2 linked regions of the Tolumonas auensis DSM 9187 genome follow. The protein of the gene in region 2 interacts with the protein of the main gene of each other region in a pairwise test. Links are inferred from orthologs where the notes say so. Each region holds a gene or a part of one and is shown on either strand. Other genes may lie near its edges.

Region 1 (5,365 bases), 370 kb from region 2 along the record:
TGGCGTTTGTGCGTAGCTTAAACGTGCTGTTGAAAGACAAATCTGTTGGTCAGCGTATCGTTCCGATCCTGGCAGACGAAGCCCGTACCTTCGGTATGGAAGGTCTGTTCCGTCAGATCGGTATCTACAGCCCGCATGGTCAGCAGTACACCCCGCAAGATAAAGAACTTGTGGCGTACTACAAAGAAGACCAGAAAGGTCAGGTTATTCAGGACGGTATTAACGAACTGGGCGCGATGTCATCATGGCTGGCTGCTGCAACTTCTTACAGCACCAACGACTGCCCGATGATCCCGTTCTACGTTTACTACTCAATGTTCGGCTTCCAGCGTATCGGCGACCTGGCATGGGCCGCTGGTGACCAGCAGGCTCGTGGCTTCCTGGTGGGTGGTACTTCCGGCCGTACAACACTGAACGGTGAAGGTCTGCAGCACGAAGATGGTCACAGCCATATTCTGGCCAGCACTATTCCGAACTGCGTCAGCTACGATCCATCATTCGTGTATGAAGTAGCGGTCATTATTCAGGACGGTCTGCGTCGTATGTACGGTGACAATCCGGAAAATATCTACTACTACATCACTACACTGAACGAAAACTACCATCACCCTGCAATGCCAGCCGGTGTTGAAGAAGGTATCCGTAAAGGTATCTACAAACTGGAATCTAACGCAGGCGCGAAAGGCCAGGTTCAGCTGATGGGCTGTGGTTCTATTCTGAACTACGTACGTCGTGCCGGTAAGATCCTGGCTGATGAATACGGTATCGGTTCTGATGTGTACAGCGTAACCAGCTTCAACGAACTGGCCCGCGATGGTCAGGATGCAGATCGTTACAACATGCTGCATCCGGAAGCTGAGCAGAAAGTTCCTTATATTGCTCAGGTTCTGGGAACTGCACCTGCAATCGCTGCGACCGACTACATGAAGTCATACGCGGATCAGGTTCGTCATTTTGTTCCTGCAGAAAGCTATCGTGTACTGGGTACTGACGGTTTCGGTCGTTCAGACAGCCGCGAAAACCTGCGTCGTCACTTCGAAGTGAACGAAGGTTATATCGTTGTCGCTGCACTGACTGAACTGGCGAAACAAGGCACCGTTGATAAGAAAGTAGTTGCTCAGGCAATTGCCAAATTCGGTATCGACGCTGACAAGATCAACCCGCTGTACGCATAAGGGGAAATTTCATGTCTAAAGACATTTTCGTTCCGGATATCGGCGGTGATGAAGTAGCCGTTACTGAAATTCTGGTTAAAGTGGGTGACAAGGTTGAAGCTGACCAGTCACTGCTGACCGTGGAAGGCGACAAAGCCTCTATGGAAGTACCTGCTCCTGAAGCCGGTATCGTTAAAGAGATCAAGATTGCATTAGGTGACAAGGTTTCTACCGGTTCCCTGATCATGGTATTCGAAGCGGAAGGTGCGGCAGTTGCTGCACCAGCTCCGGCCGCTGCCGCGCCAGCCCCTGTTGCAGCTCCTGCGGCTGCAGCACTGCAAGACGTGAACGTACCGGATATCGGTGGTGACGAAGTTGCTGTAACCGAAATCATGGTCAAAGTGGGCGATACCGTTGAAGCGGATCAGTCTCTGCTGACTGTAGAAGGCGACAAAGCCTCTATGGAAGTACCTGCACCATTCGCTGGTGTAGTGAAAGAGATCAAAGTGGCAACGGGTGACAAAGTGTCTACCGGTTCCCTGATCATGGTATTCGAAGTGGCGGGCGCTGCGCCTGCAGCTGCACCAGTTGCTGCTGCTCCGGCTCCTGTTGCGGCAGCCCCTGCGGTTGCTGCGGTGAAAGAAGTTAACGTACCGGATATCGGTGGTGACGAAGTTGCCGTAACCGAAATTCTGGTTAAAGTCGGCGATGCCGTTGAAGCTGATCAGTCTCTGATCACCGTGGAAGGCGACAAGGCTTCTATGGAAGTGCCTGCACCGTTTGCCGGTGTGGTTAAATCACTGAAAATTGCGGTGGGTGACAAGGTTTCTACCGGTTCCCTGATCATGGAATTTGAAGTGGCTGGCGCAGCATCTGCTCCGGCACCGGTGGCTGCACAAGCTGCTGCGCCTGCAGCGGTCAAAGCGGTTCCTGCTTCAGCTCCGGCACCTGTTGCAGCGGCGAAAGTGGAAGAGAAAGGTGAATTTGTAGCGGGTGACGCTTATGTTCACGCAACTCCGGCTATTCGTCGTCTGGCGCGTGAGTTCGGTGTCAATCTGGCAAACGTCAAAGGTACCGGCCGTAAAGGTCGTATCCAGAAAGAAGACGTTCAGAACTACGTGAAAGAAGCACTGAAACGTGCTGCTTCTGCACCGGCCGCTGGCGGCGCGGGTGCTGGTCTGGGTGTTCTGCCATGGCCGAAAGTAGATTTCGCGAAATTCGGTGATATCGAAGAAGTTGCGCTGACTCGTATTCAGAAAATCTCTGGTCCGAATCTGCATCGTAACTGGGTGATGATCCCGCACGTTACACAGTTCGATGAAGCTGATATCGGCGAGATGGAAGCGTTCCGTAAAGAACAGAACGTGATTGCCGAGAAGCAACAACTGGGCTTCAAGATCACACCTCTGGTGTTCATCCTGAAAGCAGCAGCCAAAGCACTGGAAGCGCATCCACGTTTCTGCAGCTCGCTGTCAGAAGATAGTTCTACACTGATCATGAAGAAATACATTCATATCGGTGTCGCGGTTGATACGCCAAATGGTCTGGTTGTACCGGTAGTTCGTGATGTGAACAAGAAAGGCATCTATGAACTGTCGAAAGATCTGGCTGAGATCTCCAAGAAAGCACGTGCCGGTAAGCTGACTGGCTCGGATATGCAGGGTGGTTGCTTCACTATCTCCAGCCTGGGCGGTATCGGTGGCACTCAGTTCACCCCAATCGTCAATGCGCCGGAAGTGGCTATTCTGGGTGTCTCTAAATCAGATATGAAGCCGAAGTGGAACGGTAAAGAGTTCGTGCCATGCCTGACGCTGCCTCTGGCATTGTCTTATGACCATCGCGTCATCGACGGTGCTGCAGGTGCGCGTTTCATTACGACACTGACTGATGTGCTGTCCGACATTCGTCGTCTGGTACTGTAATTTTGTCTGTCTCTCCGGAAGCATGCTAGGTTTAGTATGTTTCCGGAAGCAACTGAATAATCAAAAGAGGTCATGATGAGTAATGAAATCAAAACTCAGGTGGTGGTAATTGGTGCCGGCCCAGCCGGTTACTCTGCTGCTTTCCGTGCTGCCGACCTGGGCCTGGAAACCGTTTTGATCGAACGTTACGGTACACTGGGTGGTGTATGTCTGAACGTCGGTTGTATTCCGTCTAAAGCACTGCTGCACGTTGCGAAAGTTATCGAAGAAGCTAAGGCACTGGCGGAGCACGGTATCGTATTCGGTGAACCACAAACTGATATCAACAAGATCCGTCTGTGGAAAGAAAAAGTAGTGACCAAGCTGACTGGCGGCCTGTCTGGCATGGCCAAGCAGCGTAAGGTGCCTGTCGTTAACGGTGTGGCCAAATTCACCGGTCCTAACAGCATTGATGTGACTGCGACTGATGGTTCAGTAACCACGGTCAAATTTGATAACGCGATTATCGCAGCGGGTTCCCGTCCGGTAAAATTGCCGTTCATTCCGCACAACGATCCACGCGTCTGGGATTCTACCGATGCGCTGGAGCTGAAAGAAGTGCCGGGCAAAATGCTGGTTCTGGGCGGTGGTATCATCGGTCTGGAAATGGGTACTGTGTACTCTGCGCTGGGTGCGGAAATCGACGTTGTTGAATTCGCTGATCAGCTGGTTCCGGTTGCCGATAAAGACGTGGTGAAGGTTTACGCAAAACGTGTTGAAAAGAAATTCAACGTCATGCTGGAAACCAAAGTCACCGCCGTTGAAGCGAAAAAAGACGGTTTGTATGTCTCTTTTGAAGGCAAACAGGCACCGGCAGAACCAGTTCGTTATGACAGCGTGCTGGTCGCGGTAGGTCGTGTACCAAACGGTAAAGCGCTGGATGCCGAGAAAGCCGGTATCGCAGTTTCTGACCGTGGTTTCATCGAAGTCGACAAACAGCTGCGTACTAACGTACCGCACATTTTCGCTATCGGTGACATCGTGGGTCAGCCAATGCTGGCGCACAAAGGTGTGCACGAAGGTCATGTGGCAGCAGAAGTTATCGCTGGTAAGAAACACTACTTCGATCCGAAAGTGATCCCTTCAATCGCGTATACCGAGCCAGAAATTGCATGGGTTGGTCTGACCGAGAAAGAAGCGAAAGCCAAAGGTATCAACTTTGAAACTGCGGTGTTCCCATGGGCTGCCTCCGGTCGTGCAATTGCATCTGACTGCGCTGACGGTATGACCAAGCTGATTTTCGACAAAGCAACTCACCGTGTGATCGGTGGTGCGATTGTCGGCACCAACGGCGGTGAACTGCTGGGTGAAATCGGTCTGGCCATCGAAATGGGTGCGGATGCAGAAGATATCGCGCTGACTATCCATGCTCACCCGACGCTGCATGAGTCAGTGGGTCTGGCTGCGGAAGTGTACGAAGGTTCGATTACCGACCTGCCGAACGCCAAAGCGAAAAAGCGTTGATTCTGTTTCTTGTATAAAAAATCCGGCTCAGGCCGGATTTTTTGTTTCTGCGCAGTGTTACTTTTTCAGTGCCAGAATCAGGGCCGAGGTATCCATCCGGCCGCAGCCTTCCTGCTGCAGTTCGGCATAACGTTCATCTACCTGTCTGGTCAGCGGCAGATCGATATTTTGCCGTTCAGCTTCTTCCAGACAAATCCCCAGGTCTTTACGCATCCAGTCGATCGCAAAACCAAAATTGAATTCATTCTTCGCCATGGTTTCGGCGCGGTTCTCCATCTGCCAGGAACCGGCGGCGCCATATTTCAGTGTTTCGACCACCTGATGAATATCCAGACCCACGGTTTCTGCCAGCAACAGACCTTCGCTTAAGCCCTGCAGGACACCGGCGATACAGATCTGATTCACCATCTTGCAGCGCTGGCCGGCACCACATTTACCCACCAGCTGGATCTGACGGGCATAGGCTTCCATGACCGGTTTCGCGATAGCAAACGTCTGCTCATCACCACCGCACATGATGGTCAGACTGCCTTTTTCGGCACCACTCTGACCACCGGAAACAGGGCAATCCATAAAATGATTTCCCTGTTTGTGGCAGGCATTTTCCAGTTCATGCGCCAGTGTGGCGGAGGCAGTCGTATGGTCAATCAGAATGGCACCGGGTTTTAGTCCGGCAAGAATGCCGTCGTCACCGTAAACGACGCCGCGCACGTCGTTATCATTACCGATGCACATAAATACGATGTCCGCATCCCGGGCTGCTTCCCGGGGCGTTGCGGCAATTTT
Region 2 (7,648 bases):
GGCGGAAAGCCTTGAACAGTGAGGTGATCTGTTCATGAACCATCGTATGGCGGGTTACCAGATAACGGAATTTGTCATACTGCTCTTTATTCGGCAGTTCGCCATTCAGCAGCAGATAGCAGACTTCCAGATAGTTGGAGTCTTTCGCCAGCTCAGCGATAGGGTAGCCACGATACAGCAGGATACCGGCATCACCATCAATATAGGTGAGTTTGGAAGTACAGGATGCAGTTGACAGGAAACCTGGATCATAAGTGAAATAGCCATGCGCCCCTAATGCGCGGACATCGATTACCTCCGGACCTTCAGTTCCGGACAAAATAGGCAGCTCGATCGGTTCCTGACCGGGGATGTGCAGGGTGGCTACTTTATTAGCCATAGCAAGTCTCCTTTGCAATTAAAGTGAAAGCGGTTTTCGCGTAGTAACTACGCAAAACGTCTTTTATTGTTCCTTTATAGTTCGTATAAACGCTATTGCGATTGATAGCAATAAAAAATCCTCATCGCGTCACACTTATTTCAACCATCCTGATGCCCTTTGTCAATTTGATAGCGACGTCTAAATGCATGAATGGTCACAGATTGAATGCTTAATTCATAAAATACTGTTTCTAATTGGTTAAAATTTTGTAATCAATTGGCTTGGCTGAATATACTGAAGTGGTTATTAGGTGATTTGCAGATCTTGCGGTGAAGAATGGCTGGTAAGCCTGTTTTTTAAGCACAGAGATTACAGAATCCGGACTGTGATTGCTGTCTCTGCAGCAGATCATCATAATATGTTGGATATAAAAGGAATCTTTTCATCCAGACAGTAAATTGAGTTGAATCAGTCGTTGTTGATGAGTCACCGATTCAGAAACAACACTGGATACCGGACAGGCTGCGGTTAAAGGAAAAAAATGAATATGCATGAAGATGCCGAAAATGCAGTTGTTACCTGGATTCGATCTTCCTACCTGGCGAACAGCGCTTATGTTGAAGACCTCTATGAGTCATATCTGACTGATCCCGGATCTGTTCCGCTGGAATGGCAGCGCTGTTTTGCCGGCTTAGGCTCTCCGCAGAGTGATGAACAACCTCATGCCTTGATTCGTCAGCAACTGCGCCAGCAAGTGATGCAACCCAGACGTTCTTCAGGTGTTGTCAGCGGTAGTTCTCTGGATCAAAAACAATTTCATGTATTACAGCTCATTAATGCCTACCGCTATGCCGGACACCAGTATGCCAACCTTGATCCTCTCGGACTGACGTCGAATCCGGTTATTCCTGAACTTGAGCTTTCCTATTATCAGCTGGATGCGGGTGATTTGGATCGGGAGTTTCATATTGGCAGCTACCAGGCCGGTCAGGAACGGATGACACTCCGTCATCTGCTGGATTCTCTGCGTAAAACATATTGCGGTGTTGTTGGTGCAGAGTTTATGCATATGACCTCGCAGTCTGAGAAACGCTGGATCCAGGAACGGATGGAGCAGGTGAAAGGTCAACCAGTCTGGCCGGATACCATCAAAAAGCAGGCACTGGAAGAGTTAACTGCTGCGGAAGGTCTGGAACGTTATCTGGGTGCCAAGTTCCCCGGCGCAAAACGTTTTTCACTGGAAGGCGGGGACATGCTGATCCCGATGGTGAAATCCATCATCCGTCAGGCCGGTGCGAATGACTATAAAGAGATCGTGATCGGGATGGCTCACCGGGGCCGGTTAACCATGCTGGTGAATGTCCTCGGGAAACGGCCGAAAGAACTGTTCGATCAATTTGCCGGTCATCATGGTGATGCCTGGGGAACCGGTGATGTGAAATATCACATGGGGTTCTCGTCTGATTTTGCTACTGAAGGCGGTAATGTTCATCTGGCGCTGGCATTCAATCCATCGCATCTGGAGATCGTCAATCCGGTCGTTATTGGCTCGGTCCGGGCCAGAATGGAACGACTGCATGATAATGAATTCAATAAAGTATTACCGATTACCATTCATGGCGATTCGGCTATTGCCGGTCAGGGTGTCGTTGCTGAAACATTTAATATGTCTCAGACCCGGGGCTTTGGTGTCGGTGGTACGCTGAGAATTGTGATTAACAATCAGATTGGTTTTACGACCGCCAATGTAAAAGACACCCGTTCCACCCGTTACTGTACTGATGTGGCAAAAATGGTGCAGTCTCCTATTTTCCATGTCAACGCAGATCATCCGGAAGCCGTTTTATGGGTCACGAAACTGGCGATGGATTTCCGCAATACTTTCCACCGGGATGTGGTGATCGATCTGGTTTGCTATCGTCGCAACGGACACAACGAAGCCGATGAGCCGACTGCGACACAACCGCTGATGTATCAGAAAATCCGCCAGCATCCGACAACCCGGCAGATTTATGCGGAACAGTTAGTGAAGAATGGCATTCTTGAAGAGAGTGCGGCTGAGCAAATGGTAACGGATTATCGCCAGGCATTGGATCGTGGCGAATGTGTTCTGAAAGAATGGCGTCCGATGTCTGAATTACATCAGAACTGGAATCGCTTTCTGGGGCATGACTGGCAGGAAGGTTACGATGCGGCTTACCCACTGGATCAATTGACAACACTGGCTGAGAAAATATGCCGTTATCCGGACACACATGTTTTACAGTCGCGTGTACAAAAGATCTATGAAGATCGTCTGTTGATGAGTCATGCCGAAAAAATGGCTGACTGGGGATTCGCTGAAAATCTGGCTTATGCTTCCTTATTGGTTCGTGGATTCCCTGTCCGGCTAACCGGCCAGGATTCCGGTCGTGGCACCTTTTTCCACCGCCATGCGGTATTACACAACCAGAATGATGCATCCACGTATACCCCATTGATGCATCTTGCTCCGGATCAGGCACCTTTCCGGGTTTATGATTCTGTTCTGTCGGAAGAAGCTGTTCTGGCGTTTGAATACGGCTATGCCACCGCAACACCGGATGGTCTGACGATCTGGGAAGCGCAGTTTGGTGATTTTGCGAATGGCGCGCAGGTGGTTATCGACCAGTTCCTTTCATCCGGTGAACAGAAATGGGGCCGGCTCTGCGGTCTGGTATTACTCTTGCCGCATGGTTATGAAGGGCAGGGAGCGGAGCATTCATCAGGACGCCCTGAACGTTACCTGCAAATGTGTGCACAACACAATATGCAGGTTTGTATGCCAACGACCCCCGCTCAGATTTATCATTTATTACGCCGGCAGATGTTACGCCCGATGCGCCGTCCGCTGGTGGTCTTTACACCGAAGTCTTTATTACGTCACCCGCTGGCGGTTTCTTCTCTGCAGGAGTTGTCGGAAGGACGCTTCCGGAATGCAATCGCTGAAACAGATGCGATTCCGGCGGAAGGCGTGCAGCGGGTTGTCCTCTGCTCCGGTAAGGTTTACTACGATTTACTGGAAGCGCGCCGTAAGGCGGATAATAAAGCGGTCGCTATCATTCGTATTGAACAGCTTTATCCTTTCCCCGAAGAAGAGCTGAGAGAGATCATGCAGGCTTATCAGCACGTGCAGGATTTTGTCTGGTGTCAGGAAGAGCCAAAAAATCAAGGTGCCTGGTATAACTGTCAGCACAGAATGAAACGCGTTATACCGACAGGAACTTATCTGAATTATGTTGGCCGTCCGGCATCTGCCGCACCCGCCGTAGGCTATATGTCGTTGCACTTGCAGCAGCAAAAAACATTAGTTGAAGAAGCTCTGACTATAAAATAAAAGGATACCCCATGACTTTGCAAATAATGGTGCCTGATCTTCCTGAATCTGTATCTGATGCGACCATTGGCACCTGGCACAAAAAAACTGGTGAACGCATCAAAGCTGGCGAGTTGTTGGTTGACCTGGAAACGGACAAAGTTATATTGGAAGTACCGGCTCCTCAGGATGGGATCATCGGCGATATCTTTTTTGACTCTGGCAGTGTTGTGCAGGCCAGACAATTGCTGGCTGAATTGCAGGAAGTGCCTGCGAGTGGCGAGGAGACAACAGAGAAACCAGCCCCGGCTCCTGATACCGGCGATGCCAGCGATATTCTGACGCCATCGGTGCGCCGTATTCTGGCTGAGGAAGAGGTTGACCCCTCTGTGTTGCAAGGCTCTGGCCGTGATGGTCGTCTTACACGTCAGGATGTGCTTGCTCATTTACAACGTCAGACAAATGACCCGTCGGCCACAACAGCCTTGATTGCGACTGTTGATTCTGCGACTGAGACTCCGGTCAGTGGCAGAGAGGAAAAACGGGTGCCGATGACCCGTCTGAGAAAACGCATCGCCGAGCGTTTGCTGGAAGCTAAAAATACCACGGCAATGCTGACCACCTTTAATGAGGTCAACATGCAGCCGATCATGCAGATCCGCAGTAAATATCAGGAACAGTTTGAAAAACGTCATGGTATTAAGCTCGGCTTCATGTCGTTTTATGTGAAAGCCGTCAGTGAAGCACTGAAACGCTATCCGGAAATCAACGCCTCTATTGATGAAAATGATATTCTTTATCATAATTACTTCGATATCAGCATTGCGGTATCAACAGACCGTGGACTGGTGACCCCGGTTTTACGTAACTGTGATGAGTTATCGCTGGCTGAGATTGAAAAAGGCATCAAATTACTGGCTGACAAAGCCCGTGATGGCAAGCTTTCGGTGGAAGATCTTACCGGCGGCACGTTCACCATCACGAATGGCGGTGTTTTTGGTTCATTGATGTCGACGCCCATCATTAATCCTCCGCAAAGCGCGATTCTGGGTATGCATAAAATCCAGGATCGTCCAATGGCTGTGGATGGTCAGGTGGTAATTCTTCCAATGATGTACTTGGCTCTGTCGTATGATCACCGTATCATCGACGGCCGCGAGTCTGTCGGGTTTCTGGTTCATGTAAAATCTTTACTGGAAGATCCGACCCGATTGCTATTGGATATCTAATATAACGAGAGCGACACGGTGCCGCTCCCTGAATAACGGACTATTATCATGAATTTGCATGAGTATCAGGCCAAGCAATTATTTGCTGACTACGGCCTGCCTGTGCCTTCAGGCATTCCCTGTTCTTCCGCTGATGAAGCTGTCGCTGCTACTAAAAAGCTGGGCGGCGATAAATGGGTAGTGAAGTGCCAGGTTCATGCCGGTGGCCGTGGTAAAGCCGGTGGCGTTAAAGTTGCTGGCAGTGAACAGGAAGTACGCGCTTTTGCTGACCAATGGTTAGGCAAACGTCTGGTCACTTATCAAACTGATGCCAATGGTCAGCCGGTTAATACTATTCTCGTTGAAACCTGCGGTAACATTGCCAAAGAACTGTATTTAGGCGCTGTAATCGATCGCAGTTCCCGCCGTGTCGTGTTTATGGCTTCTACTGAAGGCGGTATGGACATCGAAACCGTCGCCCACAACACACCGGAACTTATTCACAAAGCAGCTTTGGATCCATTGACTGGCCCGCAGCCATATCAGGCGCGCGAACTTGGCTTCAAACTGGGTCTGAATGCGGAGCAACTGAAACAGTTCACTAAAATTTTCCTGGGTCTGGGCAAGATGTTTGTCGCCTGTGACTTGTCATTGCTGGAAATTAACCCGCTGGTTATTACCGGCGAAGGTAACCTGCTGTGTCTGGATGGTAAAATTAACATCGACAGCAATGCTCTGTATCGCCAGCCAAAACTGAAAGCCTGGAATGATGAAACGCAGGAAGATCCGCGTGAAGTGGAAGCGGCCCGCTGGGATCTGAACTATGTCGCGCTGGATGGCAATATCGGTTGTATGGTGAACGGCGCAGGTCTGGCGATGGGCACCATGGACATCATCAAACACCACGGTGGTTTCCCGGCTAACTTCCTGGATGTCGGTGGTGGCGCGACTAAAGAACGCGTGACCGAAGCATTCAAGCTGATCCTGTCTGACAGCAAAGTGAAAGCTGTGCTGGTCAATATCTTCGGCGGTATTGTGCGCTGCGATCTGATTGCGGACGGTGTGATTGGCGCTGTGGCGGAAGTCGGTGTGAAAGTGCCAGTCGTCGTGCGTCTGGAAGGTAATAACGCTGATTTGGGCTCTAAAAAACTGGCCGAAAGCGGATTAAACATTATTGCGGCAACCAGCCTGACGGATGCAGCAGAACAAGTAGTGAAAGCAGCGGAGGCGGTGGCATGAGTATCCTGATTAATAAAGAGACCAAGGTCATCTGTCAGGGCTTCACCGGCTCGCAGGGTACATTCCATTCTGAACAAGCGATTGCTTACGGCACACAAATGGTGGGCGGGGTATCACCGGGTAAAGGTGGTTCAACCCATTTGGGACTGCCGGTATTCAATACCGTGCGTGACGCCGTAGAAACGACGGGTGCTACCGCATCTGTTATCTATGTTCCGGCACCATTTTGTAAAGACGCCATTCTGGAAGCCATTGATGCGGGTATCCAGCTGATCGTTTGTATTACTGAAGGCATTCCGACACTGGATATGCTGCAGGTAAAATGTCGACTGGATGAAACCGGTGTCCGTATGATCGGCCCTAACTGTCCGGGTGTCATCACACCGGGTGAATGCAAGATCGGCATCATGCCGGCTCACATTCATCTGCCGGGTAAAGTGGGCATTGTTTCCCGTTCCGGTACGCTGACGTATGAAGCAGTAAAACAGACGACCGATGCCGGCTTTGGTCAGTCCACTTGTGTGGGTATTGGTGGTGATCCAATTCCTGGTTCCAACTTCATTGATATCCTGAAACTGTTCCAGGAAGATCCTGAAACAGAAGCGATCGTAATGATTGGTGAAATTGGCGGTACTGCGGAAGAAGAAGCGGCAGCCTTTATCAAAGCCAATGTAACCAAACCCGTGGTTTCCTATATTGCTGGTGTCACTGCCCCTGCAGGTAAGCGTATGGGTCATGCTGGCGCTATTATCGCTGGTGGTAAGGGCACGGCAGCGGAGAAGTTTGCCGCCCTGGAAGAAGCGGGTGTGAAAACCGTGCGTTCCCTGGCGGATATCGCGGTCGGTTTGCGCGAAGTGACTGGCTGGAAATAATAAAAATTATCGGCTGATATGGCAGATACAAGAAAGGCTCCTTAAGGAGCCTTTCTTATTTTTGCTGAACTGATGATTAAGCAGCGAAGTTTTTCGCAGCAAATTCCCAGTTCACCAGAGCCCAGAAGGCTTCCATGTATTTCGGACGCAGATTACGGTAGTCGATGTAATAAGCATGTTCCCAGACGTCTGCAGTCAGAACCGGAGTAACGCCATCGGTCAGAGGGCAACCCGCGTTAGATGTGTTCTGCAGCGCCAGAGAGCCATCTGCCTTTTTCACCAGCCAGGTCCAGCCTGAACCGAAGTTGGTAACAGCAGACTTAGTGAATTCTTCTTTGAATTTTTCAAATGAACCGAAAGTTGCAACGATTGCATCCGCCAGTGCGCCGGTTGGTTCTCCGCCACCATTTGGTGACAGGCAATGCCAGTAGAAAGTATGGTTCCATACCTGAGCTGCATTGTTGAAAATACCGCCGCTGGAGCCTTTGACGATCTCTTCCAGAGATTTGTTTTCGAACTCAGTGCCAGGGATGAGATTGTTCAGGTTCACCACATAGGTGTTATGGTGTTTACCATAGTGGTACTCCAGGGTTTCCTGAGAGATGTGTGGTGCCAGTGCATTTTTTTCATAAGG

Evidence for each region.
Region 1: the proteins of odhB (region 2) and lpdA interact in binary tests that used the Escherichia coli proteins (3 or more experiments, as listed by UniProt). The link is inferred for Tolumonas auensis DSM 9187 from one-to-one orthologs.

What each region holds. Positions count from the first base shown.
Region 1 is NC_012691.1:2,809,235-2,814,599, reverse strand. The notes cover bases 2,425-5,365. They hold lpdA (dihydrolipoyl dehydrogenase), read left to right. Parts: upstream 2,425-3,151; coding sequence 3,152-4,579; downstream 4,580-5,365. Other genes in these bases: TOLA_RS13085 (NAD(P)-dependent oxidoreductase), read right to left, coding at 4,637-5,365; aceF (pyruvate dehydrogenase complex dihydrolipoyllysine-residue acetyltransferase), read left to right, coding at 2,425-3,076. Also shown: aceE (pyruvate dehydrogenase (acetyl-transferring), homodimeric type), read left to right, coding at 1-1,175; more of aceF, read left to right, coding at 1,187-2,424. UniProt on the Escherichia coli protein: Lipoamide dehydrogenase is a component of the glycine cleavage system as well as of the alpha-ketoacid dehydrogenase complexes.
Region 2 is NC_012691.1:2,435,686-2,443,333, reverse strand. The notes cover bases 3,027-5,825. They hold odhB (2-oxoglutarate dehydrogenase complex dihydrolipoyllysine-residue succinyltransferase), read left to right. Parts: upstream 3,027-3,727; coding sequence 3,728-4,924; downstream 4,925-5,825. Other genes in these bases: sucC (ADP-forming succinate--CoA ligase subunit beta), read left to right, coding at 4,973-5,825; TOLA_RS11315 (2-oxoglutarate dehydrogenase E1 component), read left to right, coding at 3,027-3,716. Outside these bases: gltA (citrate synthase), read right to left, coding at 1-379; more of TOLA_RS11315, read left to right, coding at 903-3,026; more of sucC, read left to right, coding at 5,826-6,142; sucD (succinate--CoA ligase subunit alpha), read left to right, coding at 6,139-7,014; sodB (superoxide dismutase [Fe]), read right to left, coding at 7,091-7,648. UniProt on the Escherichia coli protein: E2 component of the 2-oxoglutarate dehydrogenase (OGDH) complex which catalyzes the second step in the conversion of 2-oxoglutarate to succinyl-CoA and CO(2).